DNA from 3 places in the Pseudomonas sp. M30-35 genome. Region 2 is predicted to be linked to each of the others. Evidence: predicted binding sites of a transcription regulator. Region 2 holds the regulator's gene; each other region holds the start of a gene.
The links. The regulator FliA, encoded in region 2, starts transcription of late flagellar genes. The targets are predictions, from matches to a motif close to CTAAAGTTTNNNNNNNNNNNGCCGNTAA.
Positions count from the first base shown of each region.

Region 1 (5,372 bases), 1.1 Mb from region 2:
GGAACAAACAGATGACACGCGAACAGATTGCTGCATTTTGTCTGCAATTACCGGGCGCCCGCACTGACTTCAAGTGGGGCGAAAACCAGGTGTTCTCGATCGCGGAAAACAAGATGTTCGCGATTATCAACTTCCTCGGGGACAACCTGGCGTTCAAGGTTGATAACGACTTGTTTCTCGGCTTTGTCGACCGCCCCGGAATCCGTCCAGCACCTTATCTAGCACGTGCAGGCTGGATCAGCATGCCTTGCGACCCATTACCGGTTAGCGATAACGAACTGCGCGAGCTAATCACCCGCTCACACCAGTTGGTGGTCGGCAAACTTTCAAAGCGCAAGCAGATTGGCTTGCGGATTAGCCCCATGAGCGTGGTGCATAGGCACGGATAAAATCGCCGAAGTACTCACCATCCAGCACACACCAATCCAACCAAAACAGCTGGTGGGCAATAATGATTAACCAGAAAACTGACTGGTAAGAGCCCTTCCGGGTTTTATGCCGAAAACATTGCTGTGCGACCAATGCACCAGGCCAGCCACCCAGTAACTCGAACAAGTGCAGCGTAGTTTCTGGTGTTCGCCACGCGCCACGCATGGCTTTGGCTTTATCACTCCAGTACTGGACAAAGCTGACTAAACTCATAACCAGATAAGCCAGCAACACCCAGATAATCCCTGCGCTAAATAGCAGCTGTAAACTGCCAAGTAACGGCAATACAGATAACCCGGCGAAGATCAGCGTTTTGAGCCCCAGGTGTTGAATAGGTGCAGAGAGTTTGCGCCGTGGTTGCTTGCTGGAAGCTTTGCGCTCCCTGACCACATTTTTTTGCCGCTGTGCAGCTGGAACAGGCGGTTTACGGCGAATCTTGGGTTGATCAATTGAAAGCTCACCGGCAAGCCGCAGGTGCTCTGCGCGTAAACGCCCCTTGTCATCTTTACCGGCGATGAACATCACTTGGTCACCCGCAACGGGTCGGCGGTCGCCACGCATTGCTGAGATATGTGCGAATACTTCTTGGCCGCCCTGCTCTGGCCGGATAAAACCAAAACCCTTGTCATCATTCCAGCTTTTGATTGAGCCGCGTACTTCCATGATTAGACCGTAATCCCATGCCAAATCCAAAGCCTACAAGAATACTGAAGTGGTGGGCAGTCTGGGCAATGCTTCAGGCTGAGGTGAAGAGTGTTAAGCGCTCTCTTGCACGCGAGCTCGCAGTGCACTTTGCTCTTGGCCAGGCAATTTGAGGTATGCCTTGGGCGTAATACCGAGGTGCAAACGAAAGCATGTATAGAAGGCTGAGAGCGAGTTGAATCCGGCCGCAAACACCAGGTCGTCAATTTTGGCTGACCGCGGTGAATGATCGATTGATAGCAATAGGTGCTTAAGCCGTTGGTGATTCACATAACGGTAAAAGCTTTGGCCCAGTACTTGATTCAACAGATAAGAGATCTGATTACGGCTATACCCGGTTTCGACAGCAACCTGTTGCAGGTTTAAACCAGGGTCCAGATAAGGTTGCGCACTGGCAAAGTACTCTTGCAGATCAAGTGCCAGAATCCCTAATTGCCGCGCCGACAAACCAAGTCGGCTCGTGGCTGGACGACGACTATCGGGCTTACTGTTATCGGCATGTTGCTCATGTATCAGCGACGCGTATTCATTGATCCTCCAGATCAACCCGTCGCGAACAGTAATGGCCTCACTGGAGCGAAACGACACCAGCCCAGAGCCACCGCATAACGTAATCCGATATTGAATAAATGCAGTATCTTCATCAAAGCGGATGCGATCAGTATGCTCAAGCACTTCCTGCGGCTCGAGTGGCATTGAGCTGCGTACATACTCACGCAACTGTTTGAAGTGAAATACCCGGTTCTGAAAGAAGTCGTTGTACTCGATTTGCGGGTGATACAGAGCCATCACCGCATCAAGGTCGCTAGCTTTCCACGCGAGATGATAGCGCTGCACCACCTCTTGGGTGGTGCCGTTTGCTGAATGGGATAACCTTCCAGTGCTCATCGAAACGACTCACTAACCGAGCCACTGCATGATCTGAGCAGCCGATTGATCTATTTGCATTAAGACCCGAGTGGGCGACGACAACTAGCCTTGAGCGGTGCTCCAATCAATCAGATGCAACTGCCAAGTTGCCAAAATCAGCAACCCGAAGCCAATCCGATACCACGCAAATACTGCATAGCTGTGATTACCAATGAACTTGAGCAATGCACGTACCGCAATCATCGCGAAAATAAACGAAGTGACAAAACCAATTGCAAACACTGGTAGATCAGCCGGCTGGAACAAGTCCCGATACTTGTAGCCCGAGTAAACTGCAGCACCGACCATGGTCGGCATTGCCAGAAAGAACGAAAACTCAGTAGCCGCCTTGCGAGAGAGCCCAAACAACAGGCCGCCAATGATCGTCGCCCCTGAACGTGATGTACCGGGAATCATCGCCAAACACTGAGCGAAGCCAATCTTGAGTGCATCTTTCCACGTCATATCATCGACTGTTTCAGCATGAACAGTATGCTTGCGACGCTCTGCCCAGAGCATGATCACACCACCGACAACCAACGCTGACGCGACCGTGATCGGGTTAAACAGGTATTCATGGATCAAGTCGGCAAAGCACACACCAAGAATAACCGCCGGAAAAAAAGCGATTAATAAGTTGCGAGTAAAGAGTTGAGCCTGAGGTTCCTTGGGCAGGCCTACCACTACATCGAGAATTTTCTGCCGGTATTCCCAGACCACGGCAAGGATAGCGCCAAGCTGGATAATGATATTGAAAGCCATTGCCCGCTCACCGCCGAAACCAATCAGGTCTGCAACAATGATCTGGTGTCCGGTACTGGACACGGGTAAGAACTCGGTAATGCCTTCAACAACGCCCAATATCAATGCCTGTATGGCCAACCACACGTCCATCCGATCTCCCAATGTGCGCGGATTTACTTACCGCACAAAATTAAATTATTGAAGCATTTCTGGTGCTATTGAATTGGACTTGCGCAACACGAGCCCATCTCCACAGACAAATTATCCGTGAGCCCTCAGGTTTCTGCGTTTCGGGCCGAAATGCTAACAGAGAATTAGCAATTTATAGCCGGTTACTTGATGTTTACTCAGTCTGTTTCGGCGTAAATCTGCATAGATGGCATACGAAAATGCCCAAAAAGTCAGCCCGGCTCCAATAATAACAATCAGGTGTTTCCCTATGAATAGCTTACGTAGCCTACCAATCAGCCGTCGCCTATGGCTGATACTTGTTGTCGCAATCGTCATGCTCCTGACCTTGGGCGGCGTATTGCTCAAGCAAATTCATAGTGATTTGTATGCGGGCAAAGCTGAAAAAACCCAGCATCTGGTCCAAAGTGCGACCGGTGTCCTCAAGTACTTCTACGCGCTCGAAACCGCAGGCACGCTTAAGCATGAAGATGCGCAAGAACAGGCTTTGGAAATAATCCGCGGCTTGCGTTACGACTCAAGCGAATACTTCTGGGTCAATGATCTAACTCCAACCATGATCATGCACCCCACCAACCCAAAACTTGAAGGTCAGAACCTCTCGACCTTCAAAGACCCTGACGGCAAAGCATTGTTCAATGAAATGGTCAGTATTGCTAAAGCCAAAGGTGCAGGTCAGGTCGATTACCGCTGGCCCAAGCCCGGTGCAAGTGAGCCTGTGCCAAAGATTTCCTACGTGCAGTTGTTCGAGCCCTGGGGCTTAATTATTGGTTCAGGTGTGTATGTCGATGATCTGCAGAGTGAGTTTGCAGCGCAGGCTACACGCGTTCTGATAATCGGCCTGACTTTGATGCTACTGATGACTTTCGTCGTCACTCTCATTGCCCGCAGCATTTCCAAACCGCTGAATCAGGCCGTCAGCGCCATGGCCAATATCGCCAGCGGTGAAGGTGATCTGACGCGCAGCTTGGACACACACGGCAATGACGAGCTAACCGCCCTGGCGCAGCACTTCAATGCATTTACCAACAAGCTACGCCAAGTTATCAAGCAATCCCTTGATTCAGCATCAGAGCTGACTCAGGCCGCGCAATCGCTAGACCACGTGGCAACAGACGCCCACAACCATAGCCAACAGCAATCCCAGCAAATGGAATTAGTGGCTACCGCGATTAACCAGGTCACTTACGCTGTTCAGGACGTGGCTAAAAACGCCGAACATGCATCGTCCGAAGTTCTCTCAGCCGAGCAACAAGCCTCACAAGGCCAGAGCAACATCCAGTCAAGCCTGCAGCAAATCGAACAGCTGTCGGCAATGATCGACAATGCAGTTACAGTGATGAACACCCTTGCAGAAGAAAGCACACAGATCGGCAGCGTACTTGAAGTGATTCGCTCAATCGCCGAGCAAACCAATCTACTCGCGCTCAACGCGGCGATTGAGGCTGCCCGAGCGGGCGAACAAGGTCGTGGCTTTGCCGTTGTTGCTGATGAAGTACGCTTACTGGCCCAGCGCACACAGAAGTCCACCGCTGAAATTCAAACCATGACCGAGCGCTTGCAAAGCAACTCGCAAGCTGCAGTGAAGGTCATCAATGAAAGCAGCCAAGCTTCTCAACTCACAATTGAACAAGCTAACTTGGCAGGAGTGAGCCTGGATCAGATCGCCCACTCATTAAAAAACATCACTGGGCTGAACGCCTCGATTGCCAGTGCGACTCTAGAGCAGTCGCATGTCGTTGACGATATCAATCAGAACGTCACGCAAGCGGCTGGCCTCGCTCATGAGAATGCAACTGCGGCGCAACAATCGAATAAAGCCAGTGAGCATGTAGGTCAACTCGCAACGCAACTTAGCGCCTTACTGGGACAGTTCCGCGTGTAAACACCAATCGCGAGGAGTAATCCTCGCCCCGCCGCTACCCGCTAGCGGCAACCTATTTGAGTAGCGCAGCAATAGATCCAGACGATCCAGTGCCCAGCGATTAATCATAGCGTTTGATTAATCGCTCACTGCCCAGCTATGCGCCGATTGCCAGCTGCATACCCCGTGAGATCATCCAAACTGTTAATATGAACGCAGTTACGCGGCACGCAACACTGCGCCGCTCAATACGTTTGTAGAGATGTCTTGCAGAGAGTAAACCAGTGGAATTGTTCAAAGAATTCATGTTTGAAGCGGCGCACCGCCTTCCTCACGTACCTGATGGCCATAAGTGTGGGCGCCTACATGGGCACTCCTTTAAGGTTGCGGTTTATATCGAGGGCGAGGTTGATCCGTATACCGGCTGGATTCGTGATTTCTCTGAGATTAAAGCCATATTCAAGCCGCTATATGAGCAGCTTGACCACAACTATCTCAATGATATTCCTGGTCTTGAGAACCCGACCAGTGAAGT
Region 1 is NZ_CP020892.1:2,086,781-2,092,152, reverse strand. Features, by position in the region: gene B9K09_RS09700 (MmcQ/YjbR family DNA-binding protein) at 12-389, shown strand; gene B9K09_RS09695 (DUF1294 domain-containing protein) at 355-1,092, opposite strand; gene B9K09_RS09690 (AraC family transcriptional regulator) at 1,186-2,019, opposite strand; gene B9K09_RS09685 (undecaprenyl-diphosphate phosphatase) at 2,104-2,934, opposite strand; gene B9K09_RS09680 (methyl-accepting chemotaxis protein) at 3,224-4,858, shown strand; gene queD (6-carboxytetrahydropterin synthase QueD) at 5,122-5,372, shown strand, end outside.
Region 1: a site for FliA is predicted at 3,059-3,086, ahead of B9K09_RS09680 (methyl-accepting chemotaxis protein). Genes of this name have one in related genera too.

Region 2 (5,372 bases):
TGCCCGCAGCTTCACGCTCATCGGGTGACTCAATGCCGTGGTCAACCGCATTGCGCACCAAGTGCACCAGCGGATCGGACAGCGCCTCAACCAGGTTCTTATCGAGGTCGGTTTCTTCACCGACCAACTCCAGGCTGATCTCTTTTTTCAGGTTACGCGCAAGATCGCGAACCAAGCGCGGGAAGCGGCCAAAAACCTTCTTGATTGGCTGCATGCGGGTTTTCATCACCGCGGTCTGCAAATCTGCCGTGACCACATCAAGATTGGATACCGCTTTGCCCATCGCTTCATCGTTGCTGCTGACACCCAAACGAACCAAACGGTTACGCACCAGTACCAGCTCACCGACCATGTTCATGATCTCGTCAAGCCGCGCAGTATCAACCCGAACCGTAGTTTCTGCCTCGCTGGCTTGAGCCGCTTTCTCAGGTGCGGGTGCAGGCGTCGAGGCTTTCGCCGGCGCAGCTTTAGCGACTGCAGCGGCTACTTGGACTGGTTGCACGTCTGACCCCGAAACCTTGGCAGCAGGCTCAGTAAATTTGCCCTTGCCGTGAAGCTCATCGAGTAGCGCTTCAAATTCGTCGTCACTGATTTCGTCACCGCTAACCGCTGGCGGAGAAACCTGGGCAACGACGTCTGCAGCGGCGGCAGGCGCAGCGACTTCGGGAGCAACGAACTGACCTTTGCCGTGCAATTGATCGAGCAGCGCCTCAAATTCATCATCAGTGATTTCATCACCGCTGTGAGCTGCGGCAGGCGTTCCTGCGGCAGCCGATGCTGTGGCAGGCGCCCCAGCACCTGATGCTTCTGGCGCAGCTGCATCCTCGCCGACAGCAAACTGACCTTTACCGTGTAACTGGTCTAGCAGCGACTCAAACTCATCATCAGTGATCTCATCACTGGCCGCAGGTGTGTCAACCTGCGGCGGAGTACCGTCAAGCGCATCAAGCAACTGCTCAAATTCACTGTCGGTAATGTCGGCAGGCGACCCTGCGCCAGGCGATCCTGCTGTAGGCGATGCTGTGGCAGGCATCCCTGTGGCAGGCGGTGCGGCAGCAGCCGGCGCACTAGCAACCGTGGCAGCAGGAGCAGCAGCTGTGGGTTCGGCTAGCTGAGCCAATGCGGCGAGTAACTCAGGGGTCGCAGCAGTTGGTTTGGCGCCTTCACGCACCTCACTGAACATGCCGTTGACCGCGTCAAGCGCTTCGAGCACAACGTCCATCAACTCCGAATCGACTCGACGTTCGCCTTTACGCAATATATCGAAGACGTTTTCAGCAATATGGCAGCACTCCACCAGCTCATTAAGCTGGAGAAACCCGGCACCGCCTTTAACTGTGTGAAATCCCCGAAAAATCGCATTGAGCAGATTCATATCATCCGGGCGGCTTTCAAGCTCAACCAACTGCTCGGATAATTGTTCGAGTATCTCGCCGGCCTCTACCAGAAAGTCCTGGAGAATTTCTTCATCGGCGCCGAAGCTCATAGGGTCGTGCTCCTAAAATCCCAAACTGGACAACAGATCGTCGACGTCATCTTGACTAGATGCGACGTCATCAAGCTTATCGGCATGAATCTGCGGACCTTCACCCTGAGATGGATTTTTTTCTTGTTGTTTTTCTGCACGCAATGCTTCTTGGTCATGTTCGATGCCCGCATAGCGGTCAACCTGGGTGGCCATTAGCATCAATTTGAGCAAGTTGCTCTCAACTTCAGTCACCAGTTGGGTGACACGCTTGATCACCTGACCGGTTAGGTCCTGATAATCCTGAGCCAACAAAATATCGTTCAGATGACCCGACAGCTTGCCACTGTCACGCTCGCTATTAGCCAGAAACAACTCAACTCGTTTGGCCAGCTCACGGAAATCCTCAGCGCCCATCTCGCGGCGCATGAAACGCCCCCAGTCGGCACTCAGGCTTTGTGCTTCAGTACGAATATCGTTAACCAGCGGCGCACTTTGCTCGACCAGATCCATGGTTCGATTGGCCGCATCTTCGGTCATCGTCACCACGTAATTGAGGCGTTCAGTTGCGTCGGTAATTTGCGAAACTTCAGTTGCATGCGGTAAACGCGGATCAAGCTGGAAGTTGACGATTGCGCTGTGTAGCTCGCGAGTCAGCTTGCCGACTTCATGGTAAAGACCACGGTCGCGCACTTTATTAAGTTCATTGATGACCTGAACCGCATCGCCAAAGTTGCCGCTCTCAAGGCTATCAAGCAATTGGCGAGCATTACTTTTCAGCGTCGACTCAAACTCACCCGCTTGGGAATCATCGTGTTCCATAACAACCTCACCGCAGACATCAGCCGTTTACACGCTCAAAGATTTTTTCTATCTTTTCTTTCAGCACCTGAGCAGTGAATGGCTTCACCACGTAGCCATTCACACCGGCTTGAGCTGCCTCGATGATCTGGTCACGTTTGGCTTCAGCGGTCACCATCAGTACCGGCAACTGTTTCAAACGTTCATCCGCACGCACTGCACGCAACAGATCAATACCGGTCATGCCAGGCATGTTCCAGTCGGTCACCAGAAAGTCGAAACTGCCGCTTTGCAGCATCGGCAATGCGGTTGTGCCGTCATCGGCTTCAGCAGTGTTGGTAAACCCCAAGTCACGCAGGAGGTTTTTGATAATGCGGCGCATCGTTGAAAAGTCATCAACGATGAGGATCTTCATGTTCTTGTCCAAGTCGACCTCCGTACATTCCCCAGCGCATTCAGCAACCTGAATGCACCCTATAATCGTGAAACCGGCCTGGCTGGGCGCCTAGGAATCCCTAGAGCTGCGCCCCGCTATACAAGGTTTTCAGTATCTGACTACACACTTATCTGGCTCGCCACTCACCTAAACGCGCGCGCAAACGAGCGGCGCATTGGCTATGTAACTGGCTAACCCGAGACTCACTCACCCCTAACACTTCACCGATTTCCTTGAGGTTGAGCTCTTCGTCGTAATACAACGAAATCACCAGTTGCTCACGCTCTGGCAGGTTGCCGATTGCATCCGCAAGCGCTGCCTGGAAGCGTTCTTCCTCAAATTCACGTGAAGGCCCGGATTGACTGTTACTGACATCCTCATGCAGGCCGCTGTTTTCACCGTCCTCAAGCAGGTCGTCAAAACTGAATAAGCGGCTGCCCAAAGTGTCGCCAAGAATGCCGTAGTAATCTTCGAGACTCAATTGGAGTTCGGCAGCAACTTCGTGATCTTTAGCGTCACGACCTGTTTTTGCCTCAATTAATCGAATTGCATCACTGACCATGCGGCTATTGCGATGCACAGAACGCGGAGCCCAATCGCCCTTGCGCACCTCATCCAGCATTGAGCCACGGATGCGAATACCGGCAAAGGTCTCGAAACTCGCGCCTTTTGAGCCGTCGTACTTTTTTGAAGCTTCAAGCAAGCCGATCATTCCGGCTTGAATCAAATCATCGACCTGAACATTCGCTGGCAAGCGCGCCAACAGGTGGTAGGCAATTCGCTTAACCAGTGGCGCATAACGTTCGATTAGCTGATGTTGCAAGTCTTTACCTTGCGTTTTGCTATACATTCGAAGTCCCGACGCCGTTGTCATGCCGGCGTGTCAGTAGCGGGTTGTTGCACCAAGCGCTCGACAAAAAACTCCAGATGCCCGCGTGGGTTTGCGGGTAATGGCCAGGTGCAGACCTTCTGGGCAATTGCTCGAAACGCTGCGGAGCATTTTGATCGTGGAAAGGCTTCAAAAACCGCACGTTGTTTCTGCACTGCTTTGCGCACCGACTCGTCATAAGGCACGGTGCCAACGTACTGCAAGGCAACGTCGAGAAACCGATCCGTTACCTTACTCAGTTTAGCGAACAGATTTCGCCCTTCTTGCGGGGTGTGCGCCATATTGGCCAACACACGGAAACGGTTCATACCGTAATCGCGATTAAGCAACTTGATCAATGCATAGGCGTCAGTAATCGAGGTTGGCTCATCACAAACCACCACCAGCACCTCTTGGGCGGCGCGCACGAAGCTGACGACTGAATCGCCGATCCCGGCGGCAGTATCAACAATCAGCACGTCGATATTTTCACTGATATCGCTAAACGCCTGAATCAGGCCAGCGTGCTGCATCGGTGTTAATTGCACCATGCTTTGCGTGCCTGAAGCGGCTGGCACAATACGGATACCGCATGGCCCCTGGATTACCACGTCACGCATGTCGCATTCGCCACTGATGACATCTGCCAGCGTGCGCTTTGGGGTAAGCCCGAGCAGTACATCAATGTTGGCAAGACCCAAGTCAGCGTCCATCAACATGACGCGTCGGCCCTGCTCCGCCAAAGCCATCGCTAGATTGACGGACACGTTGGTTTTACCAACCCCTCCCTTACCGCCAGTAACAGCTATTACTTGAACTGGATGCATAGCCATTTAATTACGCTCCTTGTTCGCGTTAGCCAGGTGCACATTATCCACTGTGCGCCAGCTAAGATGAACACGCCCAGCTTGCATACAAGCTGGGGAAAAATTCATGGGGTACTGCATCAGCTCGCCCGTTTAGCCGGTTGTTGGTGAAGGCCCGCAAAGACGTCAGCCATGGTGTCCTCACTCGGCTCTTCCTGAGCTTGGAGACCCACTGCGCGGCTGACCAACTGATGGCTGCGCGGCAACTGCAAATCATCCGGAATCCGCGGCCCATCGGTCACATAAGCAACCGGCAAACGCTGGCTAATCGCCAAGCCCAAAACTTCACCCATACTCGCAGCTTCATCCAGTTTAGTCAGAATACAACCCATAAGCCCACAGCGCTTGTAGCTATGATAAGCCGATTTGAGTACCTGACTTTGACTGGTTGCGGCCATAACCAAATAGTTTTTCGCATTAATCGATCGACTTGCCAAGGCTTCTAGCTGCATACGCAGCGCCGGATCATTGGCAGGCAGGCCTGCAGTATCAATTAAAACCACACGCTTGCGCATCAACGGCGTGATGACCTGAGTCAGTGACTGGCTTGGATCAACCAAAGTCACAGGCACATTGAGAATGCGGCCCAGGGTTTTCAACTGCTCCTGGGCACCAATGCGATAGCTGTCCAAGCTGACCAGCGCAATATTCTGTGCGCCAAACTTGAGTACATAGCGAGCTGCGAGCTTGGCGATTGTAGTGGTCTTGCCCATACCGGCAGGACCCACCAAGGCGATGACACCGCCATCTTCAAGCGGCTCTTGCTTAGGCACTTGAATAGCATGGGCCAAATGCGCCAGCAACATGCGCCATGCTTGACGTGGTTCACCAATATCGTTGACCCGCTCCAGCAGTGGCCGGGCGACATCGGCTGGCAAGCCCATGCGCTGCAGACGGCGCCACAGATTGGCTTGCTGAGGACGACGGCTTTGCATT
Region 2 is NZ_CP020892.1:3,213,986-3,219,357, forward strand. Features, by position in the region: gene B9K09_RS14810 (chemotaxis protein CheA) at 1-1,486, opposite strand, end outside; gene B9K09_RS14815 (protein phosphatase CheZ) at 1,499-2,287, opposite strand; gene B9K09_RS14820 (chemotaxis response regulator CheY) at 2,307-2,681, opposite strand; gene fliA (RNA polymerase sigma factor FliA) at 2,830-3,576, opposite strand; gene fleN (flagellar synthesis regulator FleN) at 3,573-4,403, opposite strand; gene flhF (flagellar biosynthesis protein FlhF) at 4,517-5,372, opposite strand, start outside.

Region 3 (5,372 bases), 710 kb from region 2:
CGATGAGCTTGGCATCGACTTTATCCGTCTTTACCCGCTGCAGCTGGCTGCGAGCGTAATAGGCCATTTGTGCGGGGTTAAGGACGCAAACACGGTAACCCAGCTTAAACAGCCACTCAGCCAAAGCTTCGTGATAGATGCCAGTGGCCTCCATTACGACCCAGGCATCGGCTTCAGCGTGCTTAAGCAACCACTGCCGAAAGACCTCAAAGCCCGCAGCGTTATTACTCAGCTTGGCTTTGGTGCGGTACTTGCCGTTATCTTGCAGAGTGGCGATATCGAAGGTCTGTTTAGCTATGTCGATGCCGACAACTATCGTCATGACGCTTACTCCTCATTGAGTTAGGTCGATCATCACTTCATCCGTCCAACCTTGCTGATGCGAGCTCGAGGCTCAGGATACCGTTCGGACTTGCTGGATGAGTGCGGAGGAGTGCAGCGCTATCTACGTTACAAGCTCGAAGCTTTAGGGCGGACACGGCTTGCACTCGCTCCCCCGAGGATCAATCGGGAACTATCGCTCTAAAATAAGCAGTAGTCGAGATACAAGGGCGGACAGCGCTTTTCTGTCCGCCATTTAGGTTGCGAAGTATGGTTGCAGTGCGGCTTTTGGTGGACAAGCTTCGCGTTGTCGCACCCTACGAAGCGGTGTTTGTCCTGTAGGGAGGACAGCGCTTTTTTGTCCGCCATTTGGGTTGCGGAGTTTGATTGCTTGCAGGTTTAGCGGTTTTCCGCTTGGCCCTGTCACCTTGCTGCTCTAGAGTAGTCGTCTGTTTAGAGGAATCTGTATGCAGCTGGATTCAAGCACCGGTTGGTTTCAAGGAATCCGCCACTGTCCTTCACCTAACTGCAATGAGCGGCCTGCGGGCGAGGTCTCATTGTTGGTGATGCACAATATAAGCCTGCCTCCGGGTGAGTTTGGTGGCGGCAACGTGCATGCTTTTTTTCAGAACCAGCTCGATGCTGACAAGCACCCGTACTTTGCAGAAATCGCTGAGTTGACGGTGTCAGCGCACTTTTTGATTGAGCGTGATGGACAGATTACTCAATTTGTCTCGTGTCGGGATAGAGCCTGGCACGCTGGCGTGTCGTGTTTTGAGGGGCGAGAAAACTGCAATGATTTTTCGTTGGGTATCGAGCTGGAAGGCACCGATGAACTGCCTTTTAGCGATGCGCAATATCATGCATTGAAAGCACTCACTTTGGCCTTGCAACGCGCCTATCCACAGATCACTCTTGAGCGTATGCGCGGTCACAGTGATATTGCGCCTGGGCGCAAAACTGATCCCGGCCCGGCGTTTGACTGGCAGCGTTTGCGCAATAGTTTGACTGAACAATAGAGGCTTATATGAATTTTCTGGTGTTGCTGTTGGTGCTCTGGGTTGAAAAGTTTTCGGCCTGGCGCAGTGCCATTCAGCAAGACGGTCCCTGGTTACGGCTGTTAGCCAAGGTTGAGCGCAACGAAAAGCAGCTGGCTATGCCATGGCTAGCGCTTGTCGGGTTGCTGGCTGTGCCGCTGCTGGTCTTGGCACTGGTGCTCATTGTGTTGGCGCCTGTTGCTTACGGCTGGCTGGCGTTACCCGTTCACTTGTTGATTGTGGTCTACAGCTTGGGTCGTGGTGATTTGCTGGTTGCCTTGGGGCCGTTTCGTGACAGTTGGCGTCGCAGCGACAGTGAGTCGGCTTATCTGGTGGCGCGCCGCGACCTAGGTATTGACGCGCAAGACCCGGAAGGTTTGCTGACAAATGTGCAGCAATACCTGGTTTGGCAGGCCTATCAAAGCTTCTTTGCAGTGATTTTCTGGTACGCCTTGCTTGGACCACTGGCTGCACTGGCGTATCGATTACTGGCTTTGATCGAGGAACATTCACAGCGGCCGGAACTGCAGTCGCGAGCCGGGCAGTTACGTCACGCATTTGATTGGTTGCCCGTACGATTACTCTGCGTAAGTTTTGGGCTAGTGGGTAACTTTGTAGGCGTCAGTCGGGCGCTGCTGCATGAGTTGCTGAGCTGGGATATCAGCGCTACACGCTTGGTCGCCAATGTTGCCAGAGCTGCGAGTGAAGTGCCTGCGCCGACGCTGGGCGAGGCCGGGGTAAACACGCTGGATGAGCTGTGGCAACTGTTGGTGCGCTGCGCGATTCTTTGGTATGCAGTCTTCGCGCTGTGGACGCTATTTCTTTAGGAACCTCTGAAAAACTACTGCGCTAGGTATTACTGCGTTGAAAAGCTGCTCAAAATGCTCATTTAGGACAACTAAACTGCGCTGTTTCGCATCTTTTCGCCTTGTACTCCCGTCGCTCGCTACCTTTTTCAGAGGTTCCTTAAAGCGTCCGTCGCCAGGGGATATAAAAAAACGTCATACACCCTACAAGGGCACGTAGGGTGTGACGACGCGAAGCTTGTTCACCCTGTTTCAAGTATCTAATCACGGGTTCTGACGGCCTGCCTTTGGCTTTCACTCTTTAGATGCATCCCCTGAGCCGCTTTTCTGCAGTATCTTGCGGTTCTTCGCTTACCTTAAGTTACAGAAGATCAGGTCGATAACAGGTATACAGAGTGCCTCTGTTGCTGCGATTGATTGTGCTGTCTGACCAATCGTCATGTTAAGGGCGCATGAGTAGTAAAAGGCAGCCAGCGGCATCGCTGAGCCTACTAATAAAAATAATTAGATCTGGAGACGTCCTGTGAAGACCGCGTTGTATCCGGCCATCGCGCTGATGAACCGCCTGAGTTTCGGCATGAAGTTTGGACTCATCAGCATCCTGTTTTTTCTGCCCATGCTGGTGACCAACTACTTTTTGATGCATGACGCTTATCGTCAGTATCGGATGAGTGAGTCTGCTCGCAACAGTATTGAGTCGCTATCAAACGCTCTGCAGTTGCGCCGAGACGCAGAGCTATACGCCAATTTGTTGAGTGTTGACGCTGAGTTGGGTGCCAATAACCAAGGCAGTGGCTTAGCTGAAGAAATCAGCGCGACAAAAACCTCGATTGAAAACACTGTAGCCAGCATGCGGCCCGCAGTGAGTGACGCCGCCGACCTCGCCGAATTTACCGCCCAGCAGGAGCAGGTTTCCGCAGGTCTGCAGGCGATAGAGGCAGAGAGCTCAATGCGTAGCAAAGCCGCTCTAAGCCGAGAACTGTTGGGCCGCACAGGTGTATTTGCCAAGTTGATAGCCAGTCAGGCTGGCTTGAGCCAAGACAGTGAACGTACTGTGCGGCAACTGACCAATTTGCTTATCAGCAGCATGCCTCAGGTTACTCAGGCATTAGCCCAAGGTCGTGAATTGGGTGCGGCGACACTCGGCCGGGGGGTGTTGAATTCGGCGGATAGCAATGCCTTTGCCGACTTGCTTGAGTCTTTGGAAAACCTTAGCGGTGCTTACGCGGTTGATGTTCAACAAGTGCTCAGCGCCAGCCCGGATGTGCGTACTGCGCTGGACGGTCTGGCTCAATCCAGTCAGGAATCACTGACTGATGCCGTGCGGTTATTTGAAGATCGAGTGGTGATCGCTGACACGCTGGATGCGCCATGGCGAGCTTTCTTCACTGATACCACGGCTTTGATCGGCAAAACCTACGATTTGAGCAATGCCGTGGTTAGCCTGCTTGACCAGCGCCTTGAGGAGCGCCTACAGGCCAGCTTAAACAAAATGTTGTTGATGGCTGTCGCGCTGGGGTTGGTTTTACTGCTGATTTTTTATCTTTACAGCGGCTTCTATGTGTCGGTTCGCACCAGCCTCAAGCAGCTTGGCATGACCATGAATCAAGTCGCCACTGGTGATATGACTGCAAGCTTCAAGGCCAGCAGTCAGGACGAAGTGGGCGATCTGGGCGGGGTGTTCAACGGCACTGTGGTGAAAATTCGTGAGCTGATTAACCGCGTTGGCCTGACGGTTGTTGAAGTCGAGCGCCAAGCTGAGCGAGTTGAGTCGGTTTCAGCACAGAGCAACCAGGCCGTTGCCGGGCAACTGGGGCAAATCGAACAGGTTGCCACGGCGATGAATCAGATGTCTGCGACTGCGCAGGAAGTAGCGCGTAGCGCCGCGGCGGCAGTAGGCAGTGCCAACAGTGTGAATGATGAAACCATCTCCGGCCGTGCCTTGCTTGAAGCGCAAGTCAGCAGTATCCAGCGACTTGCTGGTGAAATTGATCAGTCGGTCCTGGTGATCAATCAGCTTGCCAGCGACAGCGCCTCGATTTCGCAGGTTCTGGATGTGATCAAAGGGGTGGCAGAGCAAACCAACCTGCTCGCACTTAACGCCGCAATTGAAGCCGCACGCGCAGGTGAGCAGGGCCGGGGCTTTGCTGTGGTCGCAGATGAAGTGCGCAATTTAGCCAAGCGCACGCAGCAATCAACGGAAGAGATTGAAGTGATGATCTCCAAGTTGCAGGGCGGTGTAGGTGCTGCAGTTAAAACCATGGGCATCAGTCATAAAATGGCTGATGACACGGTGAAAGAATCAAGCAAAGTACAGGCTGCGCTGGAAAACATACTGGGTGCCGTGGGTATGATTGTTGATCAAAACCAACAAATCGCAGCGGCGGCTGAACAGCAGACAGCTGTTGCCCATGATATCGACCAGAATATTGTGCAGATCAATCAGGCGGGCGAGCGTACGGCTGAAGGTGCCAGCGATACCGAGCAAGCCAGCCGCGCGCTGTCTGAGCAGGTTTCACAGCTTAAGCAGTTGATTGGCGCATTCCGCGTCTAAGCAGCCTTACTGCGCGGTTACGTGTTGGTCGAAGACTGAAGTCTGGCGAGACTAGCTCGACCAACCGAATAACTGTTCAGCGTTGCTGCTGCTAATCGTGGCCAGTTGTTCGGGGCTGAGATTGAGGTGCTGTGCCAGCGCGCGACAAATATCCGGCAAGTGTTCAGGGCTGTTGCGTTGTTGCGGATACATCGCAGGCGGCATGTCCGGTGAGTCTGTCTCCAGCACGATGGCTTCATGCGGCAGGCGCGGTAGAACCCGGTGCATGCGCAACGCCTGCGGCCACGTCGGGGCGCCGCCAAGACCGAGTTTGAAGCCAAGCTTGATGTACTCTCGCGCTTCTTCATAACTGCCAGCAAACGCATGAATGATGCCGCCAGATTGCAGCTTTATGCGTTTCAGTGTGGCGATGGTGACTGCGTGCGAGCGGCGCACGTGAATTAAAGCTGGAAGGTTAAATTCAACCGCGAGCTTTAACTGTGCTTCGAACCAGACTTGCTGCGCTTGTGGGTCAAGCCCTTCGATAAAATAGTCGAGACCAATCTCCCCGACCGCACAGAGTTGTGGGTGGCCCTGCAAGCGTTGCAGCCACTCACGGAGTTCTTGCAGGTGTGCTTCACGGTGCTGCGCCAAATACATCGGATGCAAACCCAG
Region 3 is NZ_CP020892.1:3,927,205-3,932,576, reverse strand. Features, by position in the region: gene B9K09_RS18175 (IS110 family transposase) at 1-322, opposite strand, end outside; gene ampD (1,6-anhydro-N-acetylmuramyl-L-alanine amidase AmpD) at 789-1,340, shown strand; gene ampE (regulatory signaling modulator protein AmpE) at 1,349-2,185, shown strand; gene B9K09_RS18160 (methyl-accepting chemotaxis protein) at 2,688-4,718, shown strand; gene B9K09_RS18155 (TatD family hydrolase) at 4,770-5,372, opposite strand, start outside.
Region 3: a site for FliA is predicted at 2,520-2,547, ahead of B9K09_RS18160 (methyl-accepting chemotaxis protein). Genes of this name have one in related genera too.